DNA from 2 places in the Clostridium pasteurianum DSM 525 genome. Region 1 is predicted to be linked to the other one. Evidence: a T-box and tRNA genes for the amino acid it is inferred to sense, from the RefSeq annotation. Region 1 holds a T-box; the other holds one or more tRNA genes.

Evidence for each region. The T-box of region 1 lies ahead of ileS (isoleucine--tRNA ligase). A T-box ahead of a tRNA ligase gene usually reads a tRNA of that ligase, here a tRNA-Ile.
Region 2: it has a tRNA-Ile gene. The T-box ahead of ileS (isoleucine--tRNA ligase) is inferred to sense a tRNA for this amino acid. The anticodon was not compared.

What each region holds. Positions count from the first base shown of each region.
Region 1 covers NZ_CP009268.1:199,744-207,450, reverse strand. Annotated here, with positions in the region: gene CLPA_RS00960 (hypothetical protein) at 1-85, opposite strand, end outside; gene CLPA_RS00955 (LacI family DNA-binding transcriptional regulator) at 172-1,170, opposite strand; gene ileS (isoleucine--tRNA ligase) at 1,403-4,507, opposite strand; T-box leader at 4,648-4,860, opposite strand; gene CLPA_RS00945 (CPBP family intramembrane glutamic endopeptidase) at 4,936-5,877, opposite strand; gene CLPA_RS00940 (MBL fold metallo-hydrolase) at 6,033-6,665, shown strand; gene nrdG (anaerobic ribonucleoside-triphosphate reductase activating protein) at 6,771-7,283, opposite strand; gene nrdD (anaerobic ribonucleoside-triphosphate reductase) at 7,580-7,707, opposite strand, start outside.
Region 2 covers NZ_CP009268.1:56,798-64,504, reverse strand. Annotated here, with positions in the region: rRNA gene rrf (5S ribosomal RNA) at 1-14, opposite strand, end outside; rRNA gene CLPA_RS00295 (23S ribosomal RNA) at 215-3,112, opposite strand; tRNA gene CLPA_RS00290 (tRNA-Ile) at 3,274-3,350, opposite strand; rRNA gene CLPA_RS00285 (16S ribosomal RNA) at 3,477-4,983, opposite strand; gene CLPA_RS00280 (pyridoxal-phosphate-dependent aminotransferase family protein) at 5,484-6,617, opposite strand; gene CLPA_RS00275 (hypothetical protein) at 6,835-7,707, opposite strand, start outside.

The DNA.
Region 1 (7,707 bases):
AGTTAACTGCAAGAGTTGTTTTTCCGCTATTACGCCCTGAAGATCCTATTAAAAACATTTGAGGAATATGCAGTTTATCTTCCATTAATTTTACTCCTTACAATTTATTGTTTTAATTATAATACAAAAGTAAAAGGTATCAAAGAGCAGCTGCGTACTCTTTGATACCACTTATTTTTTGCAGGTATCTCTTTCAATTATTTTATAATCCAATACTATATGCTCGTCTTCAAGCTCTGATTTATTAATTATTTTTATGAGCATTCTCATACCTACAGATCCCATGTCATACATAGGCTGTTCTACTGTAGTAAGCTTTGGATAATAAATAGAAGAAGCATATATGTTATCAAATCCTACCACATCTACATCTTCTGGTACTTTTATATTATTATCCCTTAAGGTATTAATAACTCCCATAGCTATTTCATCACTGGCACAGAATACTGCATCTATTTTTGTTTTACTCAAAATAGCTTCCATACCATCTCTTCCATCAGCTGCCTTTAATCCGCCAAATTGTACTAGATTTTCATCATATTTTAACCCATTGTCCTCTAAGGCCTTTTTATATCCATTAACTCTAAGACCACTGGCATTTTCTGTAGCTGGATTTACACCTATATATGCAATTTTTTTATTTCCCTTTTTAATAAGAAATTCTGTAGCATCATATCCTGCTTTCTCATTATCTATAGTTACGCTTGGAAATCCATAGTCTTTTCCTCTTGTCTCAACTAATACTGTAGGTAAGGATAAATCTTTTAACATTTTTATGATATCCTCTTGAAGGCAGTTGCTCATATATATAACTCCATCTACCATCTTTTCTCTCAATACTCTCAAGTATTCTATTTCTTTTTCATGATCCATATCTGTATTGCAGAGTATAACATTGTAGTTATAGATGTTAGATACATCTTCTGCACCTCTAACTACTTCAGGATAAAATTGACTAGAAATATCCGGTACAATTATACCTATAGTTCTTGTTCTCTGAGTCTTTAAACTTCTAGCTACAATATTAGGTCTGTAATCAAGCTTCTTTATTGCCTCTCTAACCTTTTTCTTAGTTTCCTCATTTACTACATCTACATCATTTAAAACTCTTGAAACTGTGGCAATAGAAACTCCCGCCTCTTTAGCTACATCTTTTATTGAAGCTGCCATTTAGCACCAACCCCTTACTTTTATTGTTAATTTTGTTATTTTATTATAAAACGTATACAATATAAACGGAATTTTTTGTATAACTAATATCTCATATTTAATAGGTATAATTAATTTATTTTTTCATAATAATCAATATTAATAATATTTTAAAGATAAAGCTATGTTTATTATAAACATAGCTTTATCTAATTATAACTTAATATTTCTAAAAAATCACTATTAATGTAATTTAAATACTTTTTTCTACTGATAGATTTAAAACTTCTCCATTAATATTGTACTCAGAATACTCTCTTTCTGAATTATATATAATATTATTAGCAAGAGTTTCCTTCTTTATGGAATCCTCATATTTTTTAATTACAGCTTCTAATTTATCATTTTTATCTGCATAGATAACTATTTTATCTGCAACCTCAAAGCCGCTTTCTTTTCTCATATTCTGAATCTTACTTAATATTTCTCTTACGTATCCTTCTTCCTGCAATTCTGGAGTTATAGTAGTTTCCAGTACTACACCAAGTTCTCCTTCTCCTGCAAAAGCAAAACCTTCCAATCCCTGCATTGTTACTAGCAGATTACTGCTGTTAAGCTCTATTTCTGTTCCCTGTACTTCTATCTTTACAGTTTCTCCAGAATTTACAGCCTTTGCAAGGCTCATCTGATCTCTTTCAGCTATTGCTTTTCTTATACCTGGTATCAACTTTCCATAAGCCTTTCCAAGTACAGGCAAATTAGGTTTTATTTCAAAATTAACATATTTTGAAAGATCTGCACCAAATACAATTTCTTTTATATTCAATTCATCTTTTATTATATCACCATAATAAGCTGGTATAGCCTTTGTACTCAAAAGCATTTCTCCAAGAGGCTGTCTGTTCTTTATATTAGCTCCATTTCTTGCACTTCTTCCAAGCTTAACAAGTTTGTAAGCTAAGTCCATATCATTTTCTAAATCCTTATCTACAAATTTTTCATTGTATTCAGGCCAATTACATAAGTGAACACTTTCTTTAGCCTTAGGATCTAAAGCTACCACTAAGCTTTGATAAATTTGTTCTGTCATAAATGGTATAAATGGTGCTGCTACCTTGCTTAAATTCACTAGTACATTATAAAGCGTAGTATATGCTCCTATCTTATCTTCTGTAAGTTCTGTAGTCCAGTATCTTGATCTGTTTCTTCTTACATACCAATTTGAAAGTTCATCTACAAAATTTTCAATAGCTAATGCACCTTGAGTTATCTTATAAGTATTTAAATCTTCATCCACTTCTTTAATTAAAGTATTAAGCTTTGATACAATCCATTTGTCCATAACATTTTCAGATACAAAATCCTTATACTCTAAAGGATTAAATTGATCTATTTCAGCATATAGTACATAGAAAGAATATACATTCCAAAGAGTACTCAAGAACTTTCTCTGAGTTTCAGCTACATCTTCTTCTGAAAATCTTGTTGGAAGCCAAGGAGCACTGGAAGTATAAAAATGCCATCTTGCCGCATCTGCCCCTTGATGTTCAAGTACTTCAAAAGGATCTACCACGTTACCCTTATGCTTTGACATCTTTAAGCCGTGCTTATCAAGTACATGGCCTAAAACCACACAATTTTCAAAGGAATTTGTATCAAATATAGCTGTGGATATAGCTAAAAGAGTATAAAACCATCCTCTTGTCTGATCCACTGCTTCTGATATAAATTGAGCAGGAAAATTATCTTCAAATAACTTCTTGTTTTCAAAAGGATAATGATGCTGTGCAAAAGGCATAGAACCAGAATCAAACCAGCAATCAATAACTTCCTGTGTTCTTGTCATTGGCTTTCCGCATACTGAACAAGTTAATTTAACTTCATCTATATATGGCTTATGAAGCTCAATATTTTCCGGTACATTTATACCCTTAGCTTTAAGTTCTTCTATACTTCCTATACATTCTCTATGACCGCATTCACAATCCCAGATTGGAAGAGGTGTCCCCCAATATCTATCACGGCTTATTCCCCAGTCAATAACATTTTCAAGGAATTTACCAAATCTTCCTGTTCTGATGTTATCAGGATACCAGTTAATCTTATTGTTATTTTCAAGAAGTTTATCCCTCAATGAAGTCATTTTTACAAACCAGCTATCCTTTGGATAATAGAGAAGCGGTGTATCACATCTCCAACAGTGAGGATAAGAGTGAGTGAACTTCTCTGATTTATAAAGAGTTCCCTTCTCTTTCATATACTCAAGTATTTTAGGATCAGCTTTTTTAACAAATAATCCTTTCCAAGGCTCAACAGCATCTACAAATTTTCCTTCTAAATCTACTAAGTTTATTAGTGGTAATCCATATTTTTTACCAAGCAGATTATCGTCTTCACCATAGGCTGGTGCTATATGAACTATTCCAGTACCATCAGATAAAGTTACAAAATCTCCATGGACTACATAGAAAGCTTTTTCCTTTGGAGTTTCAAACTTAAATAACTGTTCATATTCCGTTCCTAAAAGTTCTTCACCTTTGAATTCCCTTACTATTTCATATTCCCCTTCAAGCACCTTCAAAAGATCCTTAGCAAGAATTAAATGTTCATCATTATTTATGACTTCCACATAAGTGTAAGCTCTATTTATTGCAAGAGCTACATTACTAGGCAAAGTCCAAGGCGTTGTTGTCCATGCCAGTATATATTTATCTTCATTTTTAACTTTAAATTTTACAAAGGCTGTAGCTTCTTTTACGTCCTTATACCCTTGAGCAACTTCGTGAGAAGATAATGCTGTTCCGCACCTTGGGCAATAAGGTACTATTTTATGACCTTTGTATAAAAGTCCTTTATCCCACATAGTCTTTAATGCCCACCAGACAGATTCTATATAATCATTATGATAAGTTACATAAGGATTATCCATATCCACCCAGAATCCCAGTTTCTCAGACATATCCTTCCAAAGACTCACATAGGAAAAAACACTGTCCTTACATTCCTTAACAAACTTTTCAACTCCATACTCTTCAATCTGAGGCTTACCTGAAATTCCAAGTTTTTTCTCTATTTCAAGTTCTACTGGAAGACCGTGAGTATCCCATCCAGCCTTTCTTAAGACCTTATAGCCCTTCATAACTTTATATCTAGGAATAATATCCTTCATAACTCTAGTTATAACATGACCCACATGTGGTTTTCCATTAGCCGTAGGTGGTCCATCATAAAAAGTAAAATACTCACCATCCTGATTAGATTCAAAACTTTTTTTAATTACTGCTTTCCCATGCCAAAGCTTTAGTACATCTTTTTCCATATCCACAAAAGATTTAGAACCATCCACTTTTTTGTACATAATATAGAACTCCCTTCCAATGACTTTATATGAATTAGTATAAATTACAACTAAATTATATTTAGATTATTAACAACTTTTTAAAATTCTAAAGTATTGCTGATAAAATAAATCCTTATAGAATAAAAAAACTTCATCCGCAATAGGACGAAGTTAATTCGCTATACCACCTAAATAGTAAAATTCAGGTACAATCATACCCTATATTTTAACGTATAACACGGACAGACTTACTTTCAATTTCAGTCCTCAGCTCACAGGTGATTTTCCCTAAGTATCTACTATGGGCTCACAGCAACTCCCACTCTCTTTAAGTATAAAAATTAAGTACTCTTCCTGATCAAAGCCTTTATATCAAATTAACTTTTCAATTATTCCATATTAATAAATTATATTCTACAATAAATATTTTGTCAATTATGAAAACTTTATAACTTTACATAATTATTAAATATGAATATACAATATATAATTGCACTTACTATAATAGGCGAATAAGCTGTTACAGGGTTTATTGAAACACCTTCTGAACTTTCTCTGCTGCTGCCATAAAGATTATCATTTCTACTATCCTCTGAAGCTACACTTCCCATATTGTTTTTCTTAAGCTTTCTTATTATGGCAATTATAATTACAACACTTATAATAGAAGCTATAAATAGAGTAATAAACATGGAATTTCGTAAATTAGGATCAAGAGTTGTTATGTCCGGAGGCTTTACTCCATTTCTTAAAGTTCTCCAGGCTGATATTACGTTGAATCCATTAAATACAAAATGGCATATCATAGAAGAAAAAATAGAACCCGTTGCATTCACCATATATGCCAGTATTATTCCAAGGACAAAGGTATATAGAAATTGAGATGGATTTAGATGAAGTATTCCAAATAGCAGACCAGTTATAACTGCCGCCTTATGAACACCTATTTTCCTATATCCTGATAATACAGCACCTCTCATGGTAATCTCCTCGCATACAGCTGGAGTTAGAGCTACCACTACAATCATAAATCCAAGAGGCAAACTGCTCATCTTACTCAATACATCTCCCACATTATTGTGAAATACCAGGTTTGTTATAAGCCCTAAAAAAGAAGCGATAGGTATTACTAAAAAGCCTATAAGTATCACTAATGATAAATCTCCTATTTTCAGAGGTTTTATCCTAAGAGCTTTTACTGGTGATTGTCTTGTTACTACTAGATAAATTATTACAGGAATTATTAAAAATAGTATCTGTGTTAAAATCAGAACACTACCTAGATTCAAATGTAATGATTTTATAATAGGATTTAATGCATATCCACCACAAATTTGTATCAATACTAAAACGAGAAAAAAAATGTTAACATAAAAAATTTTTTTCATATATAATCTCCCTTGATTTTATGTTTTTATATGTTGAAATTTATATAAACAAAATACTTGGTTTTATGCAAATATAAAATGAATATAGTATTATAATAAATATAAGTAGTTAATTTGGCAAATAATTTTTATTTCTGAAGGAGATGAATTGTATTTTGGAATTAACATGGCTCGGTCACTCCAGTTTTTTAATAAAAGACTCAAAAAACAGATTAATTTTAACTGATCCCTTTAATAATCAAGTTGGCTATGATACATACAAAGGTAATGCTGATTTTGTAACCATAAGCCATTCTCATTTTGATCACAGCTATATTGATGAAATAAAGGGAAACCCTAGTATTATAAAGGAATCTGGCACTTATAATTTTGATAATTTAAATATTATAGGCTTTAATTCCTATCACGACAAACAGCAAGGGGCAGTAAGAGGTAAAAATACCATATTTACATTTGAAGTAGACAGCTATAGACTATGCCACCTTGGGGATATTGGTTATATTTTAAATGACGATGAAATTACTGCCCTTGGACCTATAGATATATTACTGATACCAGTAGGGGGCAACTTTACCATTGATGGTAAGGAAGCTGAAAAACTTTGCCATAAAATCAATAGCAGTATAATTATACCTATGCATTATAAAACCTCAATATTAACTCTTCCTCTGGATGGTGTAGAAAATTTTATCAGAGCTATGAAAAGCGGTGAAAGAATTAACAGTAGTACAATACATTTTCATAAAAAGCTCCAGGGACTTAATGAAGTTAAAATACTTACTATATAAGTAAACTTTAACTATAAAAATAAGGTACATGGATTTAATTTTATATAATCCATATACCTTATAATCCTACTAATAATTATAACACAGAATATCCTTAATTCTATATCAGCAATTAATAGTATAGATTTCCTTTGTATTTAAACTTTTCCTTATATCGATAATTCTTTGATTTGCAGATCCTCGAAATTTTAGTTTTTCATCTTTTTTATTTGTATCAAATTTACCATCTACAAGTACATCTGTATAATTGAGAAGTTTCTCCCAGCCTTTGTTTTCACTAATTTTACTTAATATTTCTTCAAAAGTATATCCAGTGTATATCCAAACACTCTTTCCCTTTTCTCTTACCTTCTTAGCAATATAGGAAAACTTTTCTGCTTGTTCTAGGGGATCTCCTCCGCTAAAGGTTACACCTTTAATCATAGGATTACTTACTATATCTACTATAATTTCATCCATATCCATAAGCTCTCCTCCAGTAAAGGAATGAGTATGAGGGTTAAAACAATTTTTGCATTTATGTCTGCATCCCTGTGAAAAAAGAACTCTTCTAAGTCCTGGGCCATTACTGAGGCTCTCATAAATCATTCCTGCCAACCTAATTTTTCTATCCTCCATAAAACTCTCACCTTCTACATATATCAATTAATCTTACTTAATTAGAACATATACTATAACTGAGTTTGTTTTTAGGCATCTGAAAATAAATAACAAGTCAAAGGTGCGACGAATATTTTGAATCCAACAAGGAAACAGGTTCTGATGATAGTTGGACTATCAGAGGGTTCTGTTGACGCAGTAGGATTTAAAATAGGCTAGCATACTGACTTAGTTATTTTTTGAAGATGCCTTATTCAGCTTCAAAAATTATTGCATATAAAGTTATTTATTTAACAAATCCTATAAAATAAACTCTAAATATTATAAACGTAGCTTCCATTTTCTTGAGAAACTCTATCTGCTCTTTCCTCGTATTTACCTTTTCCGAATCTTTCATCAAGACTTAGATAACCGGTAACTCTTGATACTCCCTGTATATCAT
Region 2 (7,707 bases), 140 kb from region 1:
TCATAGACACTGGATATATTAAGTTAAGAGTGAATAGTTAAAAGTTGAGAGTTATTGATGAAATTCCTATGGAATTCCTTTAATTTAATCTTTTAAAACTCCTTAGGAGTTTTTTCCTAAATTCTTAACTCTTAATTCTTAATTTTTAACTAAAAAATTGTACTCTCAAAATTGCATAGTAACTGGTAAAGTAATTTTATTTCTTCATTTTATTTTGGTCAAGCCCTCGACCTATTAGTATCAGTCAGCTGAATACATTACTGCACTTACACCTCTGACCTATCAACCTGATGTTCTTTCAGGGGTCTTACTAGCTTACGCTATGGGAAATCTTATCTTGAGGTGGGCTTCACGCTTAGATGCTTTCAGCGTTTATCCCTTCCCGACATAGCTACCCAGCTGTGCCACTGGCGTGACAACTGGTGCACCAGAGGTCAGTCCATCCCGGTCCTCTCGTACTAAGGACAGCTCCTCTCAAATTTCCTACGCCCGCGACGGATAGGGACCGAACTGTCTCACGACGTTCTGAACCCAGCTCGCGTGCCGCTTTAATGGGCGAACAGCCCAACCCTTGGGACCTACTTCAGCCCCAGGATGCGACGAGCCGACATCGAGGTGCCAAACCTCCCCGTCGATGTGGACTCTTGGGGGAGATCAGCCTGTTATCCCCGAGGTAGCTTTTATCCGTTGAGCGATGGCCCTCCCACGAGGAACCACCGGATCACTAAGCCCGACTTTCGTCCCTGCTCCACTTGTTTGTGTCGCAGTCAGGCTCCCTTTTGCCTTTGCACTCTTCGCGCGATTTCCAACCGCGCTGAGGGAACCTTTGGGCGCCTCCGTTACTTTTTAGGAGGCGACCGCCCCAGTCAAACTGCCCATCTAGCAATGTCCCGTGACCAGCTTCATGGCCTCCGGTTAGAATTCCAGTACTGTCAGGGTGGTATCCCAAGGTCGACTCCTCAGCAGCTGACGCCACTGTATCCCAGTCTCCCACCTATCCTGTACAGACAATACCGAAACTCAATGCTAAACTACAGTAAAGCTCTACGGGGTCTTTCCGTCCAATCGCGGGTAGCAAGCATCTTCACTTGCACTACAATTTCGCCGGATTCGTTGTTGAGACAGTGCCCAAATCATTACGCCATTCGTGCGGGTCGGAACTTACCCGACAAGGAATTTCGCTACCTTAGGACCGTTATAGTTACGGCCGCCGTTTACTGGGGCTTAAGTTCACCGCTTCGATTACTCTTACGGATCCCCTTAACCTTCCAGCACCGGGCAGGCGTCAGCCCCTATACATCAGCTTTCGCTTTAGCAGAGACCTGTGTTTTTGCTAAACAGTTGCTTGGGCCTATCCTCTGCGGCCTGCTAAAAGCAGGCACCCCTTCTCCCGAAGTTACGGGGTCAATTTGCCGAGTTCCTTAACAACGATTCTTCCGATGGTCTTAGGATTCTCTCCTCACCTACCTGTGTCGGTTTGCGGTACGGGCACCTTTTTCCTTGATAGAGGCTTTTCTTGGCAGTGTGAAATCAGATACTTCGCTAAAAATTAGCTCCCCATAACACCTTGACTAATCAGGCGGATTTGCCAGCCTGCACGTCTTAGTGCTTAGACGCACATCCAATAGTGCGCACATCTTATCCTTCTGCGTCACCCCATCTCTCATAACGGAGAAAGGTGGTATCGGAATATCAACCGATTATCCATCACCTACGCCTTTCGGCCTCGGCTTAGGACCCGACTAACCCTGAGCGGACGAGCCTTCCTCAGGAAACCTTAGGTTTTCGACCACTAAGATTCTCACTTAGTTCTCGCTACTTATGCCAGCATACTCACTCCTGCACTGTCCACCGCTCCTTACGGTACGACTTCAACCGGTGCAGGAAGCTCCTCTACCGCTCTTACGAGCCCATAGCTTCGGTGGTAAGTTTTAGCCCCGGACATTTTCGGCGCAGGATCTCTTGACTAGTGAGCTATTACGCACTCTTTAAATGAGTGGCTGCTTCTGAGCCAACATCCTAGTTGTCTTAGAAATCCCACATCCTTTACCACTTAACTTACACTTTGGGACCTTAGCTGATGATCTGGGCTGTTTCCCTTTTGACTACGGATCTTATCATTCGCAGTCTGACTGCCGAAATAAAAGTATATGGCATTCGGAGTTTGATAGAGTTCAGTAACTGTTGTCAGCCCCTACCTCATTCAGTGCTCTACCTCCATAACTCAATTAATCGACGCTAGCCCTAAAGCTATTTCGAGGAGAACCAGCTATCTCCGAGTTCGATTGGAATTTCTCCGCTATCCACAGCTCATCCCATGGTTTTTCAACACCAATGTGGTTCGGTCCTCCACGGAATTTTACTTCCGCTTCAACCTGGCCATGGATAGGTCACCCGGTTTCGGGTCTACAGCATGCAACTAGTCGCCCTGTTAAGACTTGGTTTCCCTTCGGCTGCGCACCATAAGTGCTTAACCTTGCTGCATACCGTAACTCGCTGGCTCGTTCTACAAAAAGCACGTCGTCACACATAAAAAGTGCTACGACCGGTTGTAGGCACACGGTTTCAGGTTCTATTTCACTCCCCTTCCGGGGTTCTTTTCACCTTTCCCTCACGGTACTGCTTCACTATCGGTCACTAGTTAGTATTTAGCCTTGGGAGGTGGTCCTCCCAGCTTCCCACAAGGTTTCACGTGTCTCGTGGTACTCTGGATTAGATCTTGCAATTTTCTCTTTTAACCTACAGGACTATTACCTTCTGCGGTAGAGCTTTCCAGAACTCTTCGGTTAAGATATTATGCAGTGATAATCTATCCACAACCCCAGGGACAAAGTCCCTGGTTTGGGCTGATTCCTTTTCGCTCGCCGCTACTAAGAAAATCGATATTTCTTTCTCTTCCTCCGGGTACTTAGATGTTTCAGTTCCCCGGGTATGTCTCCATATACCTATGAATTCAGTATACAGTACATGTCGTTAAACATGTGGGTTGCCCCATTCGGAAATCTCCGGATCACAGGCTATTTGCGCCTACCCGAAGCTTATCGCAGCTTGTCACGTCCTTCTTCGACTTCTAGTGCCAAGGCATTCACCATGCGCCCTTTGTAGCTTGACCTTGTTACTCTTTTAGGCGTTAGCCTTTTAGAGTTTAGTCTTTATTTGTTTTAATTTCAATCTTTCGATTAAAATCATATTATACAAAGGATTATTTTTTACTTTACTTTGTTTCTCTATGCAATTTTCAAAGTACATTTTACTTTGGATATTACTCCAAAATGGTGGGCTTAAATGGACTCGAACCATCGACCTCACGCTTATCAGGCGTGCGCTCTAACCAGCTGAGCTATAAGCCCATTATAAAAGATAATAATTACGACTTTAATAATTCCAATCATAATCTATAATCTCTCAAAATTAAACAGAGACAAGAGTAAGAAACCAATGTATACAACAGTTATCCTGCTGCAATTACTCCTTAGAAAGGAGGTGATCCAGCCGCAGGTTCTCCTACGGCTACCTTGTTACGACTTCACCCCAATCACTAATCCCACCTTCGGCCGCTGGCCCCATAAAGGTTACCTCACGGACTTTGGGTGTTACCAGCTCTCATGGTGTGACGGGCGGTGTGTACAAGGCCCGGGAACGTATTCACCGCGACATTCTGATTCGCGATTACTAGCAACTCCAACTTCATGCAGGCGAATTTCAGCCTGCAATCCGAACTGGGATGAGTTTTCAAGTTTAGCTCCACCTCACGGTATTGCATCTCGTTGTTCTCACCATTGTAGCACGTGTGTAGCCCTAGACATAAGGGGCATGATGATTTGACGTCATCCCCGCCTTCCTCCCGGTTAACCCGGGCAGTCTCACTAGAGTGCTCAACTTAATGGTAGCAACTAATGATAAGGGTTGCGCTCGTTGCGGGACTTAACCCAACATCTCACGACACGAGCTGACGACAACCATGCACCACCTGTCTTCCTGCCCCGAAGGGCTTCACGTATCTCTACGCTATTCAGGAGATGTCAAGTCTAGGTAAGGTTCTTCGCGTTGCTTCGAATTAAACCACATGCTCCGCTGCTTGTGCGGGCCCCCGTCAATTCCTTTGAGTTTTAATCTTGCGACCGTACTTCCCAGGCGGAGTACTTATTGTGTTAACTGCGGCACAGAAGGAGTCGATACCTCCTACACCTAGTACTCATCGTTTACGGCGTGGACTACCAGGGTATCTAATCCTGTTTGCTCCCCACGCTTTCATGCCTCAGCGTCAGTTACAGTCCAGAAAGCCGCCTTCGCCACTGATGTTCTTCCTAATCTCTACGCATTTCACCGCTACACTAGGAATTCCGCTTTCCTCTCCTGCACTCTAGATACCCAGTTTGAAATGCAGTCCCCAGGTTGAGCCCGGGGCTTTCACATCTCACTTAAGTATCCGCCTACACATCCTTTACGCCCAGTAAATCCGGACAACGCTTGCCACCTACGTATTACCGCGGCTGCTGGCACGTAGTTAGCCGTGGCTTCCTCCTTTGGTACCGTCATTATCGTCCCAAAAGACAGAGCTTTACAATCCGAAGACCGTCATCACTCACGCGGCGTTGCTGCATCAGGCTTTCGCCCATTGTGCAATATTCCCCACTGCTGCCTCCCGTAGGAGTCTGGACCGTGTCTCAGTTCCAATGTGGCCGATCACCCTCTCAGGTCGGCTACGCATCGTCGCCTTGGTGAGCCGTTACCTCTCCAACTAGCTAATGCGCCGCGGGTCCATCTCAAAGCGGATTACTCCTTTAATTAAAGCTCCATGTGAAACTTTAATATTATGCGGTATTAATCTCCCTTTCGGGAGGCTATTCCCCTCTTTGAGGCAGGTTACCCACGTGTTACTCACCCGTCCGCCGCTAGAAACCCGAAGGTTTCTCGCTCGACTTGCATGTGTTAAGCACGCCGCCAGCGTTCGTCCTGAGCCAGGATCAAACTCTCAATTTATAAGTTTGATGTTAGCTCATCGCTTCTCTTCTCAATGAAGAGTTTGTTACTCTCAATTTTAATTTCTTAAAATCTAAAGAATTGCTGGTTTACTTACTATTCTTATACTCTGTTTAATTTTCAAAGATCAATCACTGTCATCTGACAGCTTTTACAGTGTATCATCATCAACATAGTTTGTCAATATCTTTTTATTAAAATCTTATTGACTTTAACTGACTGTTGTTTGACAACGTAAAATATTATACCATAGATCTTTATTATCCATATGTTATTTGATTACATTATTCATAATTATATCTACAATAATCAATATTTCTCATTATTTCTGCACATATCACACATTGATACACCAGGACAAGTATTAAAATATATTATAACCAAAAATTAAATCCACTATATTACCTATCTTAATAATAAAATAGGATATTATAGTGGATAGTTATAATTAAAACCATAATTACTCTTAAAGAAAGATATATGTAACTAATAATTAAAGTCTAAATTCTTTCAAAAAAAATACTTACTATATCCTTATAAAATGTATAACCATAATGTTCTAAAGCTTTTTGTAGTGCAAATAATGTATATGATACCTTTTCTACTGTTGCATTTTCTCCCATATGACCTATTCTTAATACTCTTCCTTCCAGATATCCAAAAGACCCAGTAATCATTACTCCATAATTATCTAACATATATTTTATTATTTTTTTATCATTAATTCCATGTGGAACATCTATTACAGTAACTGTATTTGAATATCCTTCTTCTATATGAATCTTCAGCCCTGCTGAAACTATAGCGGCCCTTGTAGCACTGGCAATCTTATCATGTCTTTCAATGATATTTTTTTCATTTAATAAATTATCTACAGCTTTATCTAATCCTATAATATCACTTATAGGTGGCGTATATGGAAACCACTTATTTTTATAATAATCTTTCCAAACTAAAAGATTGCAATAAAATGATGCTATAGGATTCTTTCTATTTTCCATAGATTGAAATGCATCCTCACTTATACTTAAAAATGTTAAACCAGGAGGAGCAGACAAACATTTTTGTGAAGCACCTAAAGCTATATCTATTTTCCAATTATCTACTTGTAATTCTTCTCCACCCATACCAGCTACACTATCAACTACCGTTAATATACCCTTTTCTTTGAGTATAGGACATATTTTGTCTATATCATTTAATACTCCGGAAGGTGTATCACAATGAACTATTGTTGCATATTTAAAATTACTATCTTTTTCTAAAAATGATTTTAATTCTTCTATATCTACCTTACGTTTTCTATTATTTCTAAAATAAAATGGTTCTCCGCCATAAATTTTTACAAAATCTCCAAATCCCTCACCAAAGATTCCATTTTCGATTATTAGTACTCTGTCTCCTCTTTCAGTGAGAGATGCACATGCAGCCTCTAGGCCCAGTATTCCCTCTCCACTTAATATCCTAACTTCATTATTTGTATTTAAGAAAATCCCCAGTTTGTGACAGGTTTCCTTGTAGAATTCATAGAACTTTTCATCTATATCAGGATTTGTAGTTTCCTTTGCTCTAGCAAGTCTTACATTTTCTCTAACACTAGTGGGACCTGGTGTCATTATAAGTGTTTTGTTCATTATATCACTCCTTGTACATTATTAAATTACTTTAATAATTATTTAATCTATATTCATAAAACAATCCTCGTAATTAGTGATATTACTAAAATTTATTTATAATTTTAGTAAATAAAGAAAAAATATTATCAATATCTTATTATCATACCTACAGAATTAAAATTTACACTTAATATTATAATATTATATAATCTTTTTATTAAATGTATGGATTCAATTATTTGTTTTTTCTCCATTCATTAAGGGTTTCATATTTGTCATTTATCACATCATAATATAGTATTTCTTTACTATCTTTATTAATAGCAAATCTATATATATTTACATTGTGATCAGTATGCTCTTCACCCACATATATTCCGTAATAATCTCTTATATAGGAATTTTTAGAATTTTCGTCTGGATAACGTTCTACATATATTATACTATTTACATTTTTATTATTTTTTAATGAATTTACAAAGCTCTTTACTTCACCTACATTATTAATTAAGTAATTTATAAATTCATCATCTGTATTGTTAATAACTTTTTTATCTTCATTAGATTCAACAAAATAATTACTGTCTTTATTATAGATTATTTCTTTTAGAATACTTTTACTCCTATCACAAGTAACTTTAATATCCACATCCTTTTTTGTATCTATTATTTCATAATTCCAATATCCATTGGCAATAGCAATTTGACTTATTAAATTTTTGTAATAAGTTTTATTTTCAGAATCTATATTTTTTGTTAAGTTTACATAAAATATAGGATAGGTTTTATTTTCTTTAAATTCTACCTTTTGAATTTGAATATTAGCATTATTAAATACATATTTAACAGGATGGCTCCAATTGTTTATATCCGTTATAGTATTTGAATTTACATTATCACTATTACCTTTTGGACTATTTATTTCTAAAGTTTTATTATTTGATCCACTTTCTAAATTTTTAGAACTTGAATTATTACTTACAGTATTATTGTTATTTGCATTTACTAAATTTACATTATTATTTTCGTTTATTAAGGCAGTATTATTATCAACTTTATTTATTGATTGTGTATTACTATGACTCTTATTTTCTAATGTAGCACTACT